One region of the Alcaligenes sp. WGS1538 genome, then DNA from elsewhere that is predicted to be linked to it. Evidence: riboswitches for the same ligand, from Rfam matches in the RefSeq annotation. Region 1 holds a riboswitch; the other holds the start of a gene.
What was found. Region 1 has a riboswitch for S-adenosylmethionine ahead of ACF3ND_RS10670 (hypothetical protein). Riboswitches for the same ligand answer to the same signal wherever they lie in the genome.

Region 1 (10,618 bases):
TACATCATGGATGTGTTGCGGCGGTTCTGCCAAGCCTATCCCGGCGTGGAAATGAAGCTGAGCATCGACAATTCGCAGCGCGTGCTCAGCAGCCTGCTGGACTATCAGCTCGATGTGATCGCCTCGTCCTTCCTGGTGGACGATGAGCGCATCATCCGCGTGCTGCTGGCTTCCGATCCGCTGGTCGTGGTGTTGCGGCGCGATCACCCGCTGGCCGCGCGCAAGCGCGTGCGCATCGCCGAGCTTTGCCGTCATGCCATCCTGATGCGCGAGGCCGGTTCCATGACGCGCGAGCTGTGTCAGCAGGTGTTCCGCCAGGCGGGCCAGGAGCCCGGCCAGGTATTGGAGATCGGCAGCCGGGAAGCGATCTGCTGGGCCATCGTCTGCGGGCTGGGGGCCAGCCTGCTGCCCATGCGCGAGGTGCCCGCGCACCCGGACATCGTCACCCTGTCCATCAGCGACGTGTCCATGCATCTGAACGAATATGTGTATTGCCTGAAGGAACGCGCCCATGGCCACGCCATCCGCGCATTCCTGGACCAGGTCCAGGCGGACTTGCCCGCTCTTTGAGGGCCCGTTCAGCGCCCCGGCGAAGCAAGGGGCGTCATGCGAAGCGCGTGAACGGGGCCCGGGAGCGGGGCAGCGTCAACCCTGCCGGGACAGGGCGGCCTGGAAGGCGTCGCGCGCCTGGCGTACCGCCTGGCGGCGTTCGTCCAACGTCTTGCGTTGGGCCGCGATCTGGTCTTCCTGCTGGGCCAGCTGTTCCGTGAAACGCTGGCCCAGCGTGCTCTGGGCCGTGACCGCGCCCAGGTTGGCGCGTATGCGCTCCTGCTCGGCCACGGTCTCGTCCAGGGCCTGCTGGGCCTGTTGCTGCAGGTCCTGCGCCTGGCTCAGCCGGCGGCGCAGTTCGATCAGCTTGTCCAGCTGTTCGGCCTGCGCCTTGTCCGCGCCGGCGCCGCGCCATTGCGCCAGCAGGTTCTCGTCGATGTCCTCCAGACGCAGCTCCATCTGGTCCTGGAAGCTCAGGTCCGCGGTCACCGTCACGGTCTTGCCCTTGGGCACCTTGACCTTCAGGCGGTGCTCCTGCGCCGTGTCGCTGTCGTGCGCGTCGGACTTCAGGGTCCAGCCTTCCTGGCGGGGCAGCTGGATCATCACGGTGCGGTCCTCGTCCGCCGCTCCCTTGATGTCGAAACGGTGGTGCCGGATGCGGGTCCAGTCCGAGCGGGCGATGCCGTCGCTCACGCGCGTGCGGGACAGGCGGTGCTCCTCGGTCTGCTCGGCGCGGACCTGCACTTTGCTGTCGCGCGCGAAGTAGATCAGACGTTGCTCGCCGGCAGGCAGGCCCGCCAGTTCGGCATCGCCCACGTGGCCGTCGCGCTGGTTGAAGACGGTGATGATGCCCGGCGGCAGCGTTCCGGCCTGCTGGTTGTCCAGCAGGATGGCGGCAGTGGGATGGTCTCCGCTCTGACCGCTTTGGTAGACCGACAGGGATTCGGCCTTGAGCTCGGCGTCGACGAAGGGCACGGATACGGTCTGTCCGGCCGGCACGTCCAGGGCCTGCGGGAGGCTGTAGCGCACCTGGGTCAGGCCTTCCTGGACACGCGCCGCGGGCTCGGGGCTGTAGGGCTGGGCCCAGGCGCGGTCCTCGGCCATTTCAGCCATCACGGGCGCGGCGGCGGGCATGGCCATCCTGGCCACGTTGCCCGCCGCCGCAGTCGCCATGGCGCGGCTCTTGGCCGTGGCCGACTGGGTGTCGGCCGCCGGCGCGCGCGAACTGCCCACCGCGACCGGCAGTTCGGGGCGCTCGTTCCAGTAGCGCTCCAGCAGCCGCTGGCGCAGCACCACGGGCGAGCCGGAGCTGAGGGTGACCTTGACGTTCTTCCAGTCCTCGCCGCTGGTGTTCTCGAAGACGGCCCAGGCCTGCAGACGGGCCTTGCCGCCTTCCATCATCAGGCGATAGGTGCTCTTCCAGACAGGGGCGGGAATCAGGTAGGACAGGCGGGCCGGGCCTTCGCCGCCCTGGCCCAGGACGATATGGATGTCGCGTGTCTGGTCATTGTTCTGGCTGGCCAGCACCTGGGCGGCCTGTTGCAGCTTTTTCTGCAGTTCGCCGTCCAGCAGCTCCAGGTTTGCGTCCGGGCCGAGCTCCAGCGTCTGGATCTGGCCGTTGCCGGCCAGCACGGACAATAGGGTCTGCGCCGGCCTGTCGCGCGTGGGCGGCGAGCTCTGCACGCCCAGCACGGCGCCGCTGACGTTGCGCCCCTGGGAGCTGGCCTTCACCTGCACGCCGCGCAGCGCATGGGCCAGGGCGGCGGGCGAACGCAGGTCCTCGGCGGAGAAGGGCAGGTTGTCGAAGGTCTCCTTGAGCGGCGCAAGGCCCGAAAGAGTGACCGATTCGATGCGGTGCTTGCCGTCGATGGCCATCAGCGTCTTGAGCACGTCGTCGACCTGGTTCAGGGGAACGCGGATCTGCACGGCGCCGTCGCTGCCGGCCTGCACGCTGCGTTCGATCTCGGCCATGCCGGCGGTGGACAGCGTGATGGTCTGGATTTCATCGGCCCAGGCGGCGGCGCTGCCGGCCGCCAGCCAGAGGGCCAGCAGGGCGCGGCTCAGGATGCGCAGGCGGGGAGCATGACGACGGGCTGGCGCGGAGTGGGTCATTGGGCGTTTCCTTGTTCTTGCGTTGGCGAGTGAGGCTGTTGGACGCATTATGCCCAGCCTTGGGCGTGCCTGTCTGTGATACGGGTAACAAAACATGCCCCCACGCTGCGCAGGCCGAAGGCCTGCTTGCTGCCCTCCAAGGGGGCCATTCCTGCCTTGGGGCGGCCCGGCGGCAAGAAATGCCCCCATGCTGCGCAGGCTCCGCCCGCTTGCTGCCCCCCAAGGGGGCCATTCTTGCCTTGGGGCGGCCCGGCGGCAAGAAACGCCCCCACGCTGCGCAGGCTCCGCCTGCTTGCTGCTCCCCAAGGGGGCCATTCTTGCCTTGGGGCGGCCCGGCGGCAAGAAACGCCCCCACGCTGCGCAGGCTGAAAATGGCGCGCCGGTCATCAAAATGCCCTCGGCCTCTGCTAGCATCCCCGTGAGCGGCCGACACCGGGGCTGCAATGCAATTCGAGGAAGGACGAATCATCATGATGTGGACGCAATGGGGCGGGGCCTGGGCGGGATCGGTGGCGGCGGTGGGCATGGCGCTGCTGCTGGCGCGGCCAGCCGGCAGCCTGGCCTGGGCGTTGCCCGTCGAGCTGGAGCCGGAACTGGAGCGGCGGTCGCGCGATCGCCATCGCCGCTGGCGGCTTCTGTTCCAGGCGGCGGCCCTGGTCTTGCTGGTCCTGGCGGGATGGCGGCTGCGCCTGACGCCGGCTCTGCTGGGGGCCTGCCTGTTCATCATAGGCGGCCTGCTGCTGGCCTGGATCGATGCCGAGACCGGCTACCTGCCTGATCGCCTGACCCTGCCCTTACTGTGGCTGGGCCTGCTGACCAATCTGGGCGACACCTTTGCGGCGCTGCCCATGGCGGTCCTGGGGGCGGCGCTGGGCTACACGGCGCTCTGGGCGATCAATCAGGCTTTCCTGCTGTCCACCGGCAGGCATGGCATGGGCTATGGCGACTTCAAGCTGCTGGCGGCGCTGGGGGCCTGGCTGGGGGCGCCGGCTTTGCCCACCGTGGTGCTGGCCGGCTCCCTGCTGGGCCTGCTGGCGGCGCTGGTCCTGCGCCTGACCGGACGCATGCAGGCGGGGCAGGCCTTGCACTTCGGTCCTTATCTGGTGGCGGGCGGGCTGTTTGCCCTGTTTACGTCGACCGATTTTTTGTAAAAAATTGTCTTAATTTTTCAACATATCGACAAAAACATCCATGTGCCCCATTCCCTGCTGGCATAGTGAGCGACTGCGGGAATGTGCATGTCGGGGCCGTGCCCGCGCTCGGACAACTGCCCGCGCCTACAGACACAGTGTCGTTCCGTCAAGACGTGCTGTCCGAAGCCTTCTACCGGCAGTTGATGCGCGAGGAGCTGAGCGCCGAGGAGCGTCTGCGTTTCTTCCATTCGCGGGTGCCCTGGGCGCGCAGCGCGGCCGGCATCGGCTTGCACGTGGAGGCCGGCTATACGGACGGCCTGCGGCGCATGATCGAGCTTTGGACTCGCATGGGGGTCGTGGTAAAAAGGCCGGGGCCTGCGGACCTGGCGGGAGTTCCGGAGCAGTTGTACGTGGAAGTGCAGCGCGGTTCCATGGATATCGTCCCGCCGCTGTCGCAGACCGGGACCTGAGGATTTTTTTCATGATTATTGTTGTAGGCGCCGGCTTGGCCGGCCTGGTGGCGGCGCGCCGTCTGAGCATGCAGGGCCACCGGCCCGTGCTCGTCGCTTGCGGCGGCCCGGCCGCCGCCCTGGGCGAGACCTTGTCCGAGCGCGGTGCGCGCTTCCTGGATGTGCTGGGCTGGGCTGATTGCCTGGACGAGTCCGTGGCCCTGGCCGGCCAGGGCCGTTTTTCCGCCTGGGGCGGAGCGGGCCTGCGTACCGTGCAGGATGAAGACGGGCAGGGTTATCTGGTGGACAAGGCTCGCCTGGAGCAGGTCTTGGCCGAACGCCTGAAGGGTGACGATCTCGAGTGGCGGTCCGCTCGCGTGCTGCGCCTGGAGCACGTGCCGGACGGCGTGCGCGCCATGCTGGACGATGGGGCGGCGCTGGAAGGCCAGGCCCTGATCGATTGCACCGGCAGGGCGGCCCTGTCCGCCGGCGAGCTGGCCGATCGCCGCCGCCTGGACCGGCTGGTCGCCGCCTGGCGCGTGTTCGATCTGCCGGAAGGCGCCGAAACCTTGGCGGCCACCCTGGTGGAAGCGGTGGAACTGGGCTGGTGGTATATGTCGCCCATGCCGGGCCGGCGCATGATGCTGGCGCTGTTTTCCGATTCCGATCTGCTGCCCGATGGCCTGAGCCGGGACGGCCAGGTCTGGGCTGGTCTGGCGGCCTGCACGGATGCGGTGCGGGTGCGGTTGGAGAGCCTGGGATTGGACAAAGCCTTGGATGGTCAGGCTCCCGCCGTGGCGGCGGCGGCGACCTGCCTGGTGTCGCGTTTCATCGAGGGCCGCATTCTGCGCGCCGGCGACGCGGCGGCGGCCATGGACCCCCTGGCCGCCAATGGATTGGCCACGGCGCTGTGGAGCGGCGTGCACGCGGCCGATGCGGCGCTGGCCCTGCTCAAAGGAGATGCCGAGCCGGCGCGCCGCTACGAAAAAGATTATCTGCTGGGGCTGGTGCGGCATCTGAATTCCCAGCATGCCCTGTACGGTGCGGAGCAGCGCTATGCCGCCCAGCCATTCTGGCAACGCCGCCACCGGGCTTTGGACTAGGCTGCAGTCATTCAGCCGGCTGGCGGAAGCGGCGGTACAAGGCCAGCAGCCATGCCGCCAGGCCGGCCAGGAACACTCCCATGCCGATCAGCATGGACGTGGATTCCAGTTGGGCCGGTACGTGCTGGTTGGCGCGCAGCACCAGCCAATGCACGAAAGCCAGCAGGGCCACCACCAGCAGCGACAAGGACTGCAGCCAGCCGGATAGATAGCGCAGGCTCTCGGGCCGGCGTTCCTCGCTCAGCCAGTAGTCGCGCTGCGGGATATTGATGGCCTGCGCAGGCAATTTCTGAAACAACGCACCCAGCAAGGCGGCGCCCAGGGGCAGCGCGGCCATCAGAATCATCATCAGGGTCACATAGACGGAGCGTTCCAGGAAAGCGTCGGGCCGCCCCTGCATATCGAAATGCGAAGCCACGACGGCGGGCAGGGCGTGCTGCGTCCACCATACATACATGATGGCGGCAAAGCTCGGGATCAGGGTCAGGTGCATGGGCGGCTCTCCAAAACCGCAGTGTATCGCCAGCTGCGTCCAGCGTGCGTGAAGAAATATCGACGATCATGCCCGACCTTTCTCGTCCTCGCGCAAGGTGCTCAAGCACCTTGCTTGCTGGGCGGAACAAAGCAAAAAGCCGGCTGTCTTTCGACAACCGGCTTTTCGAGGAATTTGGTGCCCAGGAGAGGACTCGGTCACACGGGCGCGACCCCGGCCGGGCCTGCATGCCCGGCCTTTCTCGTCCTCGCGCAAGGTGCTCAAGCACCTTGCTTGCTGGGCGGATCAAAGCAAAAAGCCGGCTGTCTTTCGACAACCGGCTTTTTGAGGAATTTGGTGCCCAGGAGAGGACTCGAACCTCCACACCTTGCGGCACATGGACCTGAACCATGCGCGTCTACCAATTCCGCCACCTGGGCATTGAGTTTTGATCTGCATCTCGACTCAAGAATTAAATTATAGACTCGAATTTTCATTTTTGGCAAGCGTAGTCTGACCATATTTTTTCTTTTTGAGAAAAAAGTTTGATTTTGAGCTGCATTATGTTTACAGTTATATCGTACGATATAACTTAAGAGGGAAAGCATGGAACTGAATCCGATGGAGGCCGAACGCATGCTGCTCGACTTCGGGCAGGGGCGGAAATACACGGCCAGGGCCATGCAGCTGATGCTCATGGCCATGTTGCGGGACGGGGAGACGCACGGTTATCAATTGATCCGGCGTTTTGCCCAGCTCAGCCACAACAGCTACGTCCCCAGCGCCGGAGCGGTGTATCCGGCCTTGTCCTATTGCGCTGGACAGGGGTGGGTGCATGTGCAGGAACAGGGCCGCCGCAAGCTGTACAGCCTGACCGAAGAGGGCCGCCGTTATCTGCAGGGACAGCAGGACAAGTGCGACTACCTGCTGCAGTCGCTGGCCTATCGCGCCCGCAAGCTGGTGTGGATGCGCCAGATGCTGGCCGAACAGAGCGACCCGGACGACCTCCAGGCCGCGCAGGAGCAGACCGGCTGGCTGCCTGAGTTCGTGCAGATCCGCCATACCTTGAAGAACACTTTGTTTGAACAGTCCACGGCCAGCTTTGAGCGTCAGCGCGAAGTCGTCGCCATCCTGGAGCAGGCCGTGGCGCAGATACGGAATCTACCTAAGGAGTCGTGAAGATGCAGCCCCATGAAGACACGCAAAAAGTGTCGCACCCCTTGAAACTGCGCCTGTTGACCGTGACCGCGCGCCGCATGCTGGGCCCGGATCTGGTGCGCATCACGCTCAGCGGTTCCGATCTGGTCGGCTTCCATTCGCCGGGCTTTGATGACCACGTCAAGTTGATTTTTCCCGATCCGGGTCAGAAAGTTCCGCGCCTGCCGCAGCTGGGCGAACGCGGCGTGGTGTTCCCGGCCGGCCAGCCCAAGCCCGTTATGCGCGACTACACGCCGCGCGCCTGGCGTGCCCATGAGCAGGAACTGGATATCGACTTCGTGCTGCACGGGGAAGGCCCGGCCTGCCAGTGGGCGGCCGCCGCACAGACCGGCGACAAGCTGGGCGTGGCCGGCCCGCGTGGTTCGTTCCTGATCTCCACGACCTTTGACTGGCATGTGCTGATCGGTGATGAAACGGCAGTGCCCGCCATGGCGCGCCGCCTCAAGGAACTGCCGGCCCAGGCCAAGGTGCAGGTGTTTGTGCTGGCGCGCAATCTGTTGACGCTGGGCGCGCTGGAGGCGCCGGAGCATGTGCCCGTCAACTGGGTTCCGTCGCTGGCCGGGCAGGCCGGCTTGCTGGACGCCGTACGCGCCGCGCCGGTCCTGCAAGGGCGGGGCTATGTGTGGATTGCCGCCGAATCAGCGGCAGCCAAGGCGTTGCGCCAGTACTGGGTGCAGGAGCGCGGACACGACAAGAATCTGGTCCGCGCCAGCAGCTATTGGCGTCAGGGCGATGCCGCGGTGCATGAGCACCACGATTAAGCTGCCTGGCGATCCTGGTCGGGCAGGGCGCGCAGTCGCCCGTCCAGGTTCAGGACCGGCTCCAGGTCTGTGTCCAGTTCCGTGTCCACATCGGACAGGCGGTGGCGGTCGATCAGGCGGGCGATGGCGTCCATGTTCAGCAGCAACAGGCTGTCGATCTCGGCGCGGAACGTGGCCCAGTAGCCGCCGCGGCAGCTCGAGCCAAGCCAGCGCGGTTCGTAGGCGCCCAGGACGACGGGCTGGTGTTCCTTGAGAATGGCCAGACGGGAACAGCCAGGACGGGCCTGGATGCGGTAGCGGCGCTGTCCCAGCGTCAGGTGGTAGTAAAACGGTGCAGGCATGAAACGCTCCTGTTTAGCTCTTGGAAGGATTTCCGGGTGAGCAAGTTGGATTAAAAGACCCGTTGGAAGCGCCGGGCGCATCCAATAAAAAAACCCGCCGGCGGCGGGTTGCTGTGCAGATCCCGTGAATTGCCGAAAGGCCGTATCCTGTATCCACCTTGTGCGGGTACACAGGTTGGCATGGGTGGTCCCAACTCTTGATACGGGAATAAGCATAGAAGCGTTTGTGCGCAGGCGCAAGGCATGCTGGTATCCGTATGTGAAAAACTGGAACTCCTGAAAAATAAAGTTTGCTTTCTTTGAAAATCATGTTATAGTTCTTTTCTGCCTAGCTGATTGGCGCTTTTCTTGAAAAGTTGACAAGCAGCGGTCAGAGCCCAGGTGGCGGAATTGGTAGACGCGCATGGTTCAGGTCCATGTGCCGCAAGGTGTGGAGGTTCGAGTCCTCTCCTGGGCACCAAATTCCTCGAAAAGCCGGTTGTCGAAAGACAGCCGGCTTTTTGCTTTATTCGCCCAATGCGTTCACTCAGGCGACGCGGCGGATGCGCGCGCTGGAGGCGCGGCCACGGGTATGGCGAAACACATCCTTGGGGTCGTCATCGACCCAGGGCACCAGTTCGATCTTGACGCCGAAGTTTCGTTTTTCCGCTTGTTCGTTGATATAGCGCAGCGTGGAATAGTCTTCCAGGGCGAAGCCGACCGAATCAAAGATCGTCACCTCGCTCCGGCTGCGGCGGCCCGGCGTCTCTCCCGCCAGAACCCGCCAGAGTTGTTCAACCGCAAAGTCGGCGGGCATCTGCTGCACGTCGCCTTCGATGCGCGTCTGAGGTTCGTATTCGACGAACACGCGGCCTGCCCGCAGGACGTCGGCGTGCAGTTCGGTCTTTCCAGGGCAGTCCCCGCCAACGGCATTGATATGCATGCCCGGCTCGATCATGTCAGGCGTGAGTATCGTGGCGCGGGTCTTGTCGGCGGTTATCGTGGTCACGATGTCGGAGCCTTGCACCGCCTCTGCTATCGATTCGACGCGCCGGATGGACAGGTCGGTGTAGTCGGCCAGATTGCGCATCAGCTTGGCAGTGGCGCCGGGGTCGATGTCGTAGGCCGCGATTTCCCGAATGCCAAGGTGCTTGTGAAAGGCCAGCGCTTGGAATTCGCTTTGTGCGCCGTTGCCGATCAGCGCCATGCGACGGGAGTCGGGGCGCGCCAGCGCGCGCGTCGCCATCAGCGAAGTGGCGGCGGTGCGCAGGGCGGTGGCCACGGTGAGCTCGGACAGCAGTATCGGATAGCCGGTCTCGACCTCCGCCAGGACGCCGAATGCCATGACGGTATGCAAGCCGCGCGCCGTATTGCGGGGATGGCCGTTGACATACTTGAAGGCATAACGGTGGGTATCGGAGACGGGCATCAATTCGATCACGCCTATGTCCGAATGACTGGCGACGCGGGCCGATTTGTCGAATTCCGGCCAGCGGATGAAGTCGCTTTCTATGTTGTCGGCCAGATCGGCGATGAAGGTATCGACGCCGATCGTTTCGATCAGTTGCGACATGGTGGACACATCGATGAAACGCGTCATGGTTTGACTCTCCTTGGAATGAACCCCCGCCTGCCGGACCAGTACGCCGGAGGATCAAGTTGCTGGCGACGAATCCCGCCCGCGTGCTTGCTCCTCGCGCTTCCATGGGCGTACCAGCGTGCTCTTGCCGAACAGGCTTTCCACCAGGTCAACGACAAGTTCGGCGGTCTGGTTGCGGATGTCGAGCGCGGGGTTGAGTTCGACGATGTCGAGCGAGGCCAGCCTGCCCGTGTCCGCGATCATTTCCATGCAGAGCTGCGCTTCGCGGTAGTTGGGTCCGCCCCGCACGGTGGTGCCGGTGCCGGGGGCGATCTCGGGATCGAGAAAATCGATGTCGAAGCTCAGATGCAGGTGCACCTTGTCGGCGTCTTCCCCGTCCAGTCCCGCCAGAGCGCTGCGCATGACCTCGCGCATGCCCAGCTCGTCGATGGCGCGCATGTCGTAGACCTCCAGGCCGAGCTGCTGGATCATGCGTTTCTCGGCTTCATCGACGCTGCGCAAGCCGATCTGGCAGACCTCGCCAGGTTGCAGTGCGGGCTTTGCTCCGGACATGCCGGTGAGCGCCGCCGGTCCCAGCCCATACAGATTGGCCACGGGCATGCCGTGGGCGTTCCCGCTGGGAGAAATTTCGGGCGTATTGGAGTCCGAGTGCGCATCCAGCCAGAGTATGCGCAGGCGCTTGCCTGCCGCGCGGCAATAGCGCGCCACGGCGCTGATCGAACCGGTCGCCAGGGTATGGTCGCCGCCGAGCATGATGGGAACGCGGCCTTCGATCAACTGCGCATGCACGGCGTCGTGCGCGGCCTGGTTCCAGGCTATGCATTCGGCCAGGTTGCGCAGGCCTTGCGCTTGCGGATCCCGCGCGCCCTGCGGATTGGGCGGGCCGGCCAGGTTTCCTAGG
Region 2 (10,618 bases), 1.9 Mb from region 1:
GATCAGGCGCTCTACGCCCTGTTTCTGCTGGAAGGCCTTCTTGAAGGCTTCGAAGTCCTGGGGCGGGTTGTCCTTGCTGAGCAGGCTGCCGGGCTTGCCGTAGGCGCCGCCGATGCGCACCCAGTCCTGGCCGTCGGCCGCGGCCTTGACGATGCTGATGGTGCCGTAGGTCGCCAGCTTGAAGGTCTTGATCTCCTCCAGCAGCGGATTGACTTGGGCGCTGACGTCGATGCGGGTGAGAATGCTGCCGTACAGGCGGCCGGCCTCGTCGCGCAGGGGATGGGCATAGGTGGCGAACCATTTGTCGCCCTGGCTTTCGATATTGGCGGCGGGTTCGCCGCGGGCCAGTTCGTCCAGCAGCGGATGGTTCGCGGGCAACAGGCCCAGCTTCTGCGGATGCAGGGCGGAGGCGATGCGATACCAGTTGCGCCCGCTGCGCGCCAGGATCTCGGCCTGCAGGCCGGTCACGCTGGACATCAGGTCGTTGCGCCCGTTGACGGCCAGGCCCTGCACGCCCAGCTCCGGCGCCTCGCCCGTATCGTGCTCGATGGCCTGCGGATCGGCAGGCGCGGGCGTCCCGCCCAGGTAGCGCAGCAGTACCGGATACAGGGACTGGCTGCGCTCCATGGCCATGTTGTAGGTCAACTGCAGCGGACGGTTGAAAGCGTCCAGGGAGTCCAGGTTGGCCGCGCGCACGTTGGCGATGGCGACCTGCTGGCTTTGCCAGGCCATGACGGCGCCGATCAGCGCCATGACCACGGCGGTCGCCAGGGTGCAGGCCAGGAAAAGCTGTTTGTTCAGAGGCTGGCGGGCCAGCCAGGAGCCGGAGGTGGTGGATTGTGTCTGCATCGTGGGCCTGGTGATGAAGGGCGCGCCGCGCAGGATGCGCGGGCGCATCTTCGGTTACGGTAGGCCCGTCATCACATATAGGCAGTGATGTGGATAGTGCTCATAACAAAATGATGACAGTTCATGAACGGCGCCCGCGAGCGACGCGTTCCAGCCGGACCTGGCGCAAGGGCAAGGTTCCGGCCTGGCCCATGAACGCCTGCATGAAGCGATGGGTCTGGCCGGCGCGGGCCTTGAATTCCACGCGCAGGCGCCAGGTCTTGTCGGCCGGATCAGTGGCGGGGCGGCTCAGGCGCTGGCAGGAGTGCAGGCGCAGGCCGCATTGGCGCGCCGCCCGGCGCAGTTCCGTCTCCAGCTCGCGCAGGCAGCGGCCCTGGGTGTCCAGGCTCAGGCAATGGGGCGTCTTGCCCAGGTTCAGAAAGGCGAAGTTGAACATGATGTCGGTCCTTGTCGTCTTGGGCCCGCGGGGCGGGCCGGGAGGAACGGCGCGCGCCCGGCCTGTGCAGGGCGGCAGGCGGGACGCGCGGATAAGGCGCAAGGGGCGGGCGGTGGCATGGCTTCTGGCCGCCCGGCATCATGTGTCAGGCAGGCAGAGCGTCAGGCCGACGTTGCCCCGGTTCGGGATCGTCCGGCATGGTGTGCTCCGTAAGTTGAAAAGGCAGGCGGCGCTGCCGCCTGATGTCGAGTATGGATGGCAATGCCCAGTATTGTAGGCCTATTTTTGCTCATCTGTCCCCATATCGCACGCATGTGTCGTTGCATGTGTTGTTTTGGGCGCGGATGTCAGGCCGGCTCGGCGCAGATCACGTAGTCGTGGCCGTGGCGCAGTCCGCCTTCGGCCTGGCACAGGGCCAGCGTGCGGCGGCGCAGCTCCTCCACGTGCTCGGACAGGGCCAGGGCCAGGCTGCGGTCGCGCAGCCGGCGCAGGCGTTGCGCGCACATGTCCAGCTGGCCATGGATGAAGCGCTCGCCGTAGCGTATGCCGAAGCGCTGCGCATCCACGCAGCGGAATCCGGCCAGGCGCAGGTGGCGCAGCACCCAGTCCATGGGGTATTCGCGGTAGGGACGCTCGCCCGCCAGCAGCAGGCAGGCGTCGCGCAGGCGGCCTATCTCCACCACCAGCGCTCCTGCCGGGTCGGCGGCCGAGTAGGGCACATAGGGCTCCAGGCCGATGACGTACAGGCGCCGGCCGGTCAAGGGACGCAAACGGGCGAAGAGCTGGTCCTGGGCATAGGGGGCGAAGCCGTCCATCGCGCCCAGCAGATAGTCGGCCAGGACAGTGTCGAAGCATTCGCCTTCCAGCAGGGCCGGATCGGTCCAGTTGCCCACCACCAGCCTGTCCTGGGGGCGCTGCCGCTCGCCCAGCTCGCGCCTGACCTGCTCGGCCATGCCCTGCGCGCCGGTAACGGCGGTCCAGCCATCCGTGGGCAGGGTCAGCAGCCAGTTCATGGAGCCCCGGCCCGTGCCCGCGTCCAGGAAGCGGCCCCAGGGCTGTTCGCCCTGCATGTCGGCCACGACCTGGAACAGGCGGCTGCCGGTATGGATCGCAGTCGCGCTCAAAATTCCACCTTGACCCCGGCCATGATGTTGCGGCCCATCAAGGGCGCCTGGCGGGCGATGAAGGAGGTGTGGTTGTAGGCCAGTTTGTCCAGCAAGTTGCTTCCTCTCAGGTACAGGGTGTAGTCGGTCTGGTCCAGTCGGCCCCGGTAGCTGACGCCGGCGCCCAGCATGCCGTAGGACGGCGAGCGCTGCTCGAACTCGGCCAGGCGGCCCTGGGCGAAGGTGTGCGTGTAATCCACGAAGCCCGACCAGTTGCGCCAGTCCAGGTCGGCGCGCACGCCCAGGCGGGCGGCCGGCATGCGCGGCAGGTTCCGGTCCGGATGCAGCAGTTTACCGCGCACCACGTCGCCGAACACGCTGACGGTGGCCCAGCGGCGCACGGGATAGGACACCTTGCCTTCCAGGCCCCAGAACCGGGCGTCATCCTGGCTGTACTGGATCAGGCTGAAGTCCTCGTGCCGGTCCAGGGTGCGGCCGTAGATATAGCCTTTGCTGCGGGTATAGAAGGCGCGCAGGTCGAATCGCAGGTCGCCGGCGTGCTTTTGCAGGCCCAGGTCCACGTTGTGGCTGGTCTCGCGGCCCAGGTCGGCATCGCCGCGTTCATAGCTCAGGGTGGCGAAGTGCACGCCGCGGGCGTACAGTTCCTGCGCATTGGGAAGACGCTGAGAGCGCGAGATCGACAGGCTGGCGGCATACTGCGGCGCAAAGTCCCACACCGCGCCGGCCGACAGCGAGCTGGCCGTGCCCTCGCGGCGTTCCAGGCGCGGGGAGTCGGGCGTGATGGTCTGCCATTCCTGGCGCGCGCCGAATTCGAAGCGCCAGTCCTGCCAGCGCAGGTTCTCCAGGATGAACAGGCCGTGGCTGCGGCTGCGGGTCTTGGGGATGAAGTCCTCGCTGCCGCCCCGGGATTCGAAATCGGACAGGGCGGTCTGCAGGCCGATCACCCCGCTGAAGGGGCCCAGGGGGCGATGTTCCAGCTCCAGGCGGCCGTCGTAGCCGCGGTTGCTGAAGCGGGTGCCGTCCACGTCGCCGTCTTTTTCCACATGGCGGTAATCCGTGACGCCGGCGCGCAGGCGGGCGCGCTGAAAGCCCGGCAGCGGATCGCGCAGCTCGCCGCGCAGGTCGAAGCGCTCGCTGCGCAGATGGGCGGTGGCCGAATGCTCATGAGCGTGTTCGTGATCATGATCGTGCCCATGGTCATGGCCGTGATCGTGGCCGTGGCCGCCGCAATGCAGCGTGGCGCCGTGCGGATGGCAGTCTTCGTACTCGTGGCTGTGGCCGGGCAGGCCGTAGACGTCGTCGCGATAGGAGTAGGCCGCGCCGATGTAGCCGCGCTCGCCGATGAAGGATAGGCCCACGCTGGCGGTGTCGCTGCGCGCATTCGAGTCCTTGACGCGGCCGTCGGTCCAGTCCGGCACGCGATAGTCGCGGCCGCGGCGCGAAGCGCCTTCGACGTGCACGGCCACATTGCCTTGGCCGGCCGTCAGCTCCACGGCGCCGGCGCGTCCCTTGTCGGCGGTGGAGCCCTGCGCCTGGGCCGAGCCTTCGAAGCCGTTCTCGGGAATGGCGCTGGGGATCTTGCGGTCCAGCACATTGACCACGCCGCCGATGGCCCCGCCGCCGTACAGCAGGGCGGCAGGCCCGCGCAGCACTTCCACGCGTCCGGCCAGCCAGGTGTCCACCGTAACGGCATGGTCGGGCGAAACCGCCGAAGCGTCCATGACATCCGATCCGTCGCTCAATACCTTGACGCGCGGCGCGGTCTGGCCGCGGATCACGGGTCGGCTGGCGCCGGCGCCGAACGTGTCGGAATGGATGCCGGGCTCGCCGTCCAACAGCTGTCCCAGGGTGGCGGCGCGGCGCAGGTCCAGGCTGGGGCCTTGCAGCACCGTGGAGGGCGAAAGCAGTTCCTGCTGGCTCAACGCCAGCGGGCTGACGGAGATGCGGATGGCTTCCAGCTGGGCGACGGGCGGCTGGCCGGCCGCCTGGGCCAGGGGACTGATCGTCAGGGCCAGGGCCAGCGACAAGGGGCGGGGAGTGGCTTGCATGGTTTTTCTGCGCTTGGTCGTTAAAAATTGTGATGTTATAACATAACAATTTGTGTGCGCAGACGGAATGGCCCGGCCCAGCGCAGGGGCATTGCGGGCAGGCCGGTGCCGCCAGCGAGGCGGAAATGAAAACCGCCCGGCAGGGCGGGCGGTCGGGGGGAGAGCTCAGTCGGGCTGCAGTTCCGGCGGGACCAGGTTGCGCTCGTAGAGCCGCACGTATTCTTCGAAGGGAACCTCGTCGCGCGCCTCGATGCGCGCCTGTTCCAGCAGCGATTCGGCGGCCTGTTCCTCGTAGGCGGCCTGTGCGGCAGGCTGCAGCGGCTCGGACAGCAGGGCGGCGTGGTGCTCGCGGCTGCGTTGCAGGGAATAGTCGTGAAAGCTCAGGCCGCTTTCGCGCAGGCGGGCCAGCAACTGGGCGGAGGGAGTCTGTTCGGGATCGACGAGCTTGCCCAGCTGCGCCTGCACGGCCTGCGTGTGGGCCTGGGTGTCCAGGGCCTGGTCCAGCAGGCGGGCGTAGGGCAGCAGCTCCTGCAGCACGTCGCGGCCCCAATCCTGCAGGGTGACGACCTGCTTCTGCTGGTTGATCAGGGTCAGGCCGGGGCGGCGTCCTTCGCGCACCACGGTGGCGAAGTTGTTCTTGCTGTCCTGGCAATAGCCGCCGTCGGGGAAGTAGGGACTGTCCTCGGCGGCGCAGTACAGCAGGAAGGTGTCCAGGAAGCGACAGGTCTGCTCGGAGATGCCCACGGGCGATTCGGGGTCTATGTCCATGCAGCGCACTTCGATGTATTCCACCCCGCGCTGGGCCAGCGCCGTGGCGGGCCGCTCGCAACGGGCCGTGGTGCGTTTTGGGCGGATGCTGGAGTAATACTCGTTCTCGATCTGCAGGATGTGGGTGTTCAGCTGTATCCATTCGCCGTCGCGATGCGTGCCGATCTTCTCGTAGTCGGGCCAGGGCGTGACGGCGGCGTGATACATGCGCATCACGAAGGTGTCCAGGTCGTTGTAGCAAAGCTGCAGCTCGGCCTGGGCTTCCTTGTTGTGGTAGCCCAGATCGCTCATGCGCAGGCTGGTCGCCCAGGGCATGGTCAGGGTGTCGGCGTCCACATGGTCCAGGGTGCTGGGCCGGCCGTGCAGAAAGCTGGAGGCCAGGGCGGGGGAGGCGCCGAACAGGTACATCAGCAGCCAGGAGTGCCGCGTGAAGTTGCGGATCAGGGCCAGGTAGCCGTTGGAGCGCTGGTCCTGCAGGCTCTCGCCCGGCGCGCCCAGCAGCGGCCAGATGGCGTCGGGCAGCGAGAAGTTGTAGTGCACGCCGGCAATGCACTGCATGGTCTTGCCGTAGCGCTCGGCCAGGCCGCGCCGGTAGACATGCTTGAGCATGCCGGTGTTGGACGTGCCGTACCAGGCGATCGCAATGTCCTTTTCGTCCGGCAGGGTCGCGGGCATGGACTGGTTCCAGATCATTTCCTGGTCCAGCTTGCCGGCCACGAAGGTGTGGATGTCGCGCAGCTCCTGCAGCAGGTCCTCGACCCGCGTATGCGGCCGGGTGATCAGCTCCAGCAGGCTTTCCGCGTAATCCGTGGTGATGCGTTCATTGGTCAGGGCCGAGCCCACGGCCTGCGGGTGGGGCGTGCGGGCCAGCCGGCCTTGCGCGTCCACGCGCAGGCCTTCTTTTTCGATACCGCGCAAAATGCCTCGCAGGATGTCGGGATTCTGTTGCAGGGCAAGCTGGCGGTGGTGGCTGGTCGTCATGTCGGTGTTTCCCACTTTCAGGATCGGGCGCGTGGTCCGGGGCTGTTCAATGGGCATCTGCCCGATTATAAATAGTAGTCCGAGCCCGTCCGCTTTGTTAAGTTGCATGAGATCGGCGGGCTTGGAACTGGTTCTTTGGAAGGCGAGTATAAAGCCGGCGCTGCGCCGCCGCGGCAAAAGCACGAGACAGGATACGGAAATATCATGAGACTTATCTGGCGCACCCTGGCCGCGATGGCGGCCGCCCTGGCCTTGACCGCCTGCAGTCCGGAGTTCAACTGGCGCCAGGTCCGGCTCGAGCATACGGACCTGCCGGCCATGCTGCCGGGCAAGCCCGTCACCAGCCACCGCCCGCTGGATTTCGAACGCCACAGGCTGGATTTCTACCTGACCACGGCCGCCGCCGGCGGCCAGATCTACACCGTGGGCCATGCGCTGCTGCCGCCGGAGCTGCAGCAGGACGAGGCGGCCCGGATGCGGCTCTATCAGGCCGTCCAGGATTCGCTGCGCCAGAAGTTCGTGCCCGCCGGGCAGGCGCCCGGCCAGGCGCCGCCGGCCCTGCCCGCGCCTGGTGAAATCTTTTCCATGGGACGCGACGTGGGCGGCACGGTCCTGCGCATGCAGGGCATGGTGCGCGTGGAGCCCGGCTGGCTGGTGGAGGGCTTTGTCATGACGGATTCCGGGAAGGCGCCGGACGCCGAGCAGGCGAAGGTCTTTTTTGACGGCTTGGCTCGCTCGTCGGATCGCCGCTGATCAGGCGCTGCTGCAGCGCCAGGGTGATGGCCGCCTGGCGGCTGTAGACGCCCAGCTTGGCGTAGGCGTTCTGGAAGTGGAAGTTGATGGTGCGTTCAGTGATGCCCAGGATGATGCTGATTTCCCAGCTGGTCTTGCCATGGGCAGCCCAGTTCAGGCAGGACTGCTCGCGTGAAGTTAAGTGCGTCACGGTAAAGCTATTCCTTTTGCGGTCGTGGTGGACATCGGGGCAATGTAACTAATTTCTACCGCGGCCGGCATACTGATAAGCCTGAAAATAATGATTTGAATCAAAGCACTGAGGATTTTCTGCGGGTACCGTAGGTCATTTTTGGCGATACCTTTTCCTTGGATTTGGACGCCGGGCGGGCGCAGTGCTAAACTTTCCCGCTATACGTTTTGCGCCGATTTGCCTGATCCGCTTGCGGGCGCTCCATAAATCCAGCTAAAGAGGTCCTGATGGCCACTGAATCCGTCCCTTGCGCCGACAACGGCGCGTCTCGCCCATCCTGCGGTCTGATCCCCGAAGGCTCCGTGGGCCCCGTGCAACCCGAACTCATCGCCTTTGACGAACCCCTGCGCCTGAGCAGCGGACAGGTGCTGCCCGGCTATGAACTGGCCGTGGAAACCTATGGGCGCCTGAATGACGAACGCAGCAATGCGGTCCTGGTCTGCCACGCCCTGAACGCCTCGCACCACGTCGCCGGCTACTACGAGGACGATCCGAAGAACCGCGGCTGGTGGGACAATATGGTCGGCCCCGGCAAGGCCGTGGACACGGACCGTTTCTTTGTCATCGGCGTGAACAACATCGGGTCCTGCTTCGGCTCGACGGGCCCGTCCAGCATCAATCCGGCCACAGGCAAGCCCTGGGGCGCGGACTTCCCCGTGCTGACCGTGGAGGACTGGGTGCGCGCCCAGGCGCGCCTGGCCGACTATTTCGGCATCCGCAAGTTCGCCGCCGTCATGGGCGGCTCGCTGGGCGGCATGCAGGCGCTCAGCTGGGCCATCAGCTGCCCCGAGCGCGTCGAAAATTGCGTAGTCATCGCCAGCACGCCGCGTCTGTCGGCCCAGAACATCGCCTTCAACGAAGTGGCGCGCAGCGCCATTCTGTCCGACCCCCAGTTCCATGGCGGCAACTACTACGAGCATGGCGTGGTGCCCAAGGCCGGCCTGGCCGTGGCGCGCATGGTGGGACACATCACCTACCTGTCCGACACCGTGATGGCCGAGAAATTCGGCCGCACCCAGCGCGCGCCCGCCGAAGGCGGCGAGTTCCACTACAACTATGGCGTGGAGTTCGAGGTCGAATCCTACCTGCGCTACCAGGGAGAAAAATTCTCGCGCTACTTCGATGCCAACACCTACCTGATCATCACGCGGGCCCTGGATTATTTCGACCCCTCGCGCCATCACCAGGGCGACCTTGCCAAGGCGCTGGAACAGGTCCGGGCCAAGTTCCTGGTGGTGTCCTTCAGCACGGACTGGCGGTTCTCGCCCGAGCGCTCGCGCGAGATCGTGCAGGCGCTGCTCAAGAACCGCCGCCAGGTCACCTACGCCGAAATCGATGCGCCGCACGGGCATGACGCCTTCCTGCTGGAGGACGCCCGCTATCACGCCATCGTGCAGGGGTATTATGATCAGATCGCGTCATCGCTGGGCCTGCCGGCGCGTCAACGTACCACGGGAGTGCTGGCCTGATGTCTGCTGTCATTTCGGAAAACAAGCCTGCGCTGCGCCAGGACCTGCTGCGCATCGCCCAGTGGATCGAACCCGGCTCGCAGGTGCTGGACCTGGGCTGCAGCGACGGCGCCCTGCTGGCCCACCTGCGCGATACGCGCCAGGTCGCGGGCACCGGGGTGGAGCTGGACGACGAGTCCGTGATCGCTTCCGTGCGGCGCGGCGTGCCCGTCATCCAGCAGAACCTGGAGGAAGGGCTGGCGCTGTTCAGCGACCTGCAGTTCGACACCGTGGTGCTGTCCAAGACGCTGCAGTCCATGCACCATACCGAGCACATCCTGCGCGAGATGGCGCGCGTCGCCCGCTACGGCATCGTGTCCTTTCCGAATTTCGGCTACTGGCCGCATGGCTGGGCCATCCTGCGCGGGCGCATGCCGGTCACCGGCGAGATGCCCTACCAGTGGTACGACACGCCCAACATCCACCTGTGCACCATGAAGGACTTCCAGGACCTGGCCAGTTCACTGGGGCTGCGCATCACGCACCGCGCGGCCTTCAATGACCGCGCCGAGGTGCGCGTGCTGCCCGGCTGGCGCAGCACCCTGGCGGTGTATCGCTTCGAATCCCCTCATTTTCTCTCTTCCCAGCGCTGAGGCTGTCCGTGTCCCATGTCTACGCCAGTCCCCGAGTCCTGCCTCTGCTGATTCTGGGGTTCGCCAGCGGCCTGCCCCTGGCGCTGGTGTCCGGCACTCTGCAGGCCTGGGCGACCGTCGAGAATGTTTCGCTGACTGAAATCGGCTTTCTGACGCTGGTCGGCTCGGCCTACACGCTGAAGTTTCTCTGGGCGCCCCTGGTGGACCGCTACGCGCCGCCTTTCCTGGGCCGGCGCCGCGGCTGGATCCTGCTGACGCAGCTTCTGCTGGCGGCCTCGATCGCCGCCATGGGCCTGTTCTCTCCGGGCACGCATTTGACCGCCCTGGCCCTGCTGGCCGTGTGGGTGGCTTTTCTTTCGGCCACGCAGGACATCGCCTTCGATGCCTACAGCACGGATGTGCTGCGCGCGCCGGAGCGCGCCGCCGGGGCCGCCGTCAAGGTCATGGGCTACCGGCTGGCCATGATCGCCTCCGGCGGCCTGGCCCTGATCCTGGCCGACCGCTGGCTGGGCTGGTCCAACACCTATCTGCTCATGGGCCTGTTCATGGCCCTGTGCGCGCTGGTCACCCTGATTTCGCCCGAGCCGGAGCTGGACAGCCGCGCCCCGCGCAGCCTGTCCGAAGCGGTCGCCGCCCCGCTGGCCGAGTTCTTTTCGCGGCCCGGCGCCTGGGGCATACTGCTGCTGATCGTGCTCTACAAGCTGGGCGACGCGTTCGCCGGGGCCTTGTCCACCACCTTTCTCATCCGCGCCGCCGGCTTTTCGCTGTCGGAAGTGGGCACCATCAACAAGGTGTTCGGCCTGGCCGCCACGGTGGTGGGCGCCCTGCTGGGCGGGGCCGTCATGGCGCGGCTCGGACTGTACCGGGCCCTGATGGTGTTCGGGCTGCTGCAGGCGGTCTCCAACCTGGGCTATTGGTTCATCGCCGTCCAGAGCAGTCCCTCCATGGTGCTGATGAGCGTGGTGGTGGCCCTGGAGAATCTGTGCGGCGGCCTGGGCACGGCGGCTTTCGTGGCGCTGCTCATGGCCTTGTGCAACCGGGGCTATTCGGCCACCCAGTTCGCCTTGCTGTCGGCCTTGTCGGCGGTGGGGCGCACCTACCTGGCCGGGCCGTTGACGCCTGTGCTGGTCCAGTCCCTGGGCTGGCCGGTCTTTTTCATCTGCACCGTGCTGATCGCTCTGCCGGGGCTGCTGATGTTGCGCGGCTACCGGCGCCTTATCAACCAGTTGGATGCCTGACCGCCATGCTTTTACTTGTGCTCTACATCATTGCCATCACGGCCGAGGCCATGACCGCCGCGCTGGCCGCCGGCCGCCGCGACATGGA

Region 2: linked by a shared signal. The riboswitch ahead of ACF3ND_RS01800 (homoserine O-acetyltransferase) and the one ahead of ACF3ND_RS10670 (hypothetical protein) in region 1 are both predicted to bind S-adenosylmethionine.

Annotation. Positions count from the first base shown of each region.
Region 1 covers NZ_CP171109.1:2,287,100-2,297,717, reverse strand. Annotated here, with positions in the region: gene ACF3ND_RS10715 (LysR substrate-binding domain-containing protein) at 1-570, shown strand, start outside; gene ACF3ND_RS10710 (DUF4139 domain-containing protein) at 646-2,661, opposite strand; gene ACF3ND_RS10705 (prepilin peptidase) at 3,132-3,812, shown strand; gene ACF3ND_RS10700 (hypothetical protein) at 3,950-4,264, shown strand; gene ACF3ND_RS10695 (NAD(P)/FAD-dependent oxidoreductase) at 4,276-5,346, shown strand; gene ACF3ND_RS10690 (hypothetical protein) at 5,354-5,839, opposite strand; tRNA gene ACF3ND_RS10685 (tRNA-Leu) at 6,174-6,258, opposite strand; gene ACF3ND_RS10680 (PadR family transcriptional regulator) at 6,425-6,997, shown strand; gene ACF3ND_RS10675 (siderophore-interacting protein) at 7,000-7,797, shown strand; gene ACF3ND_RS10670 (hypothetical protein) at 7,794-8,138, opposite strand; SAM-I-IV-variant riboswitch at 8,254-8,347, opposite strand; tRNA gene ACF3ND_RS10665 (tRNA-Leu) at 8,514-8,598, shown strand; gene ACF3ND_RS10660 (ornithine cyclodeaminase) at 8,665-9,717, opposite strand; gene rocF (arginase) at 9,772-10,618, opposite strand, start outside.
Region 2 covers NZ_CP171109.1:395,954-406,571, forward strand. Annotated here, with positions in the region: gene ACF3ND_RS01765 (methyl-accepting chemotaxis protein) at 1-849, opposite strand, end outside; gene ACF3ND_RS01770 (hypothetical protein) at 971-1,285, opposite strand; gene ACF3ND_RS01775 (class I SAM-dependent methyltransferase) at 1,633-2,409, opposite strand; gene ACF3ND_RS01780 (TonB-dependent receptor domain-containing protein) at 2,406-4,457, opposite strand; gene gshA (glutamate--cysteine ligase) at 4,623-6,206, opposite strand; gene ACF3ND_RS01790 (hypothetical protein) at 6,411-6,959, shown strand; gene ACF3ND_RS01795 (response regulator transcription factor) at 6,874-7,149, opposite strand; SAM riboswitch at 7,351-7,429, shown strand; gene ACF3ND_RS01800 (homoserine O-acetyltransferase) at 7,419-8,660, shown strand; gene metW (methionine biosynthesis protein MetW) at 8,660-9,292, shown strand; gene ACF3ND_RS01810 (muropeptide transporter) at 9,301-10,530, shown strand; gene ACF3ND_RS01815 (trimeric intracellular cation channel family protein) at 10,536-10,618, shown strand, end outside.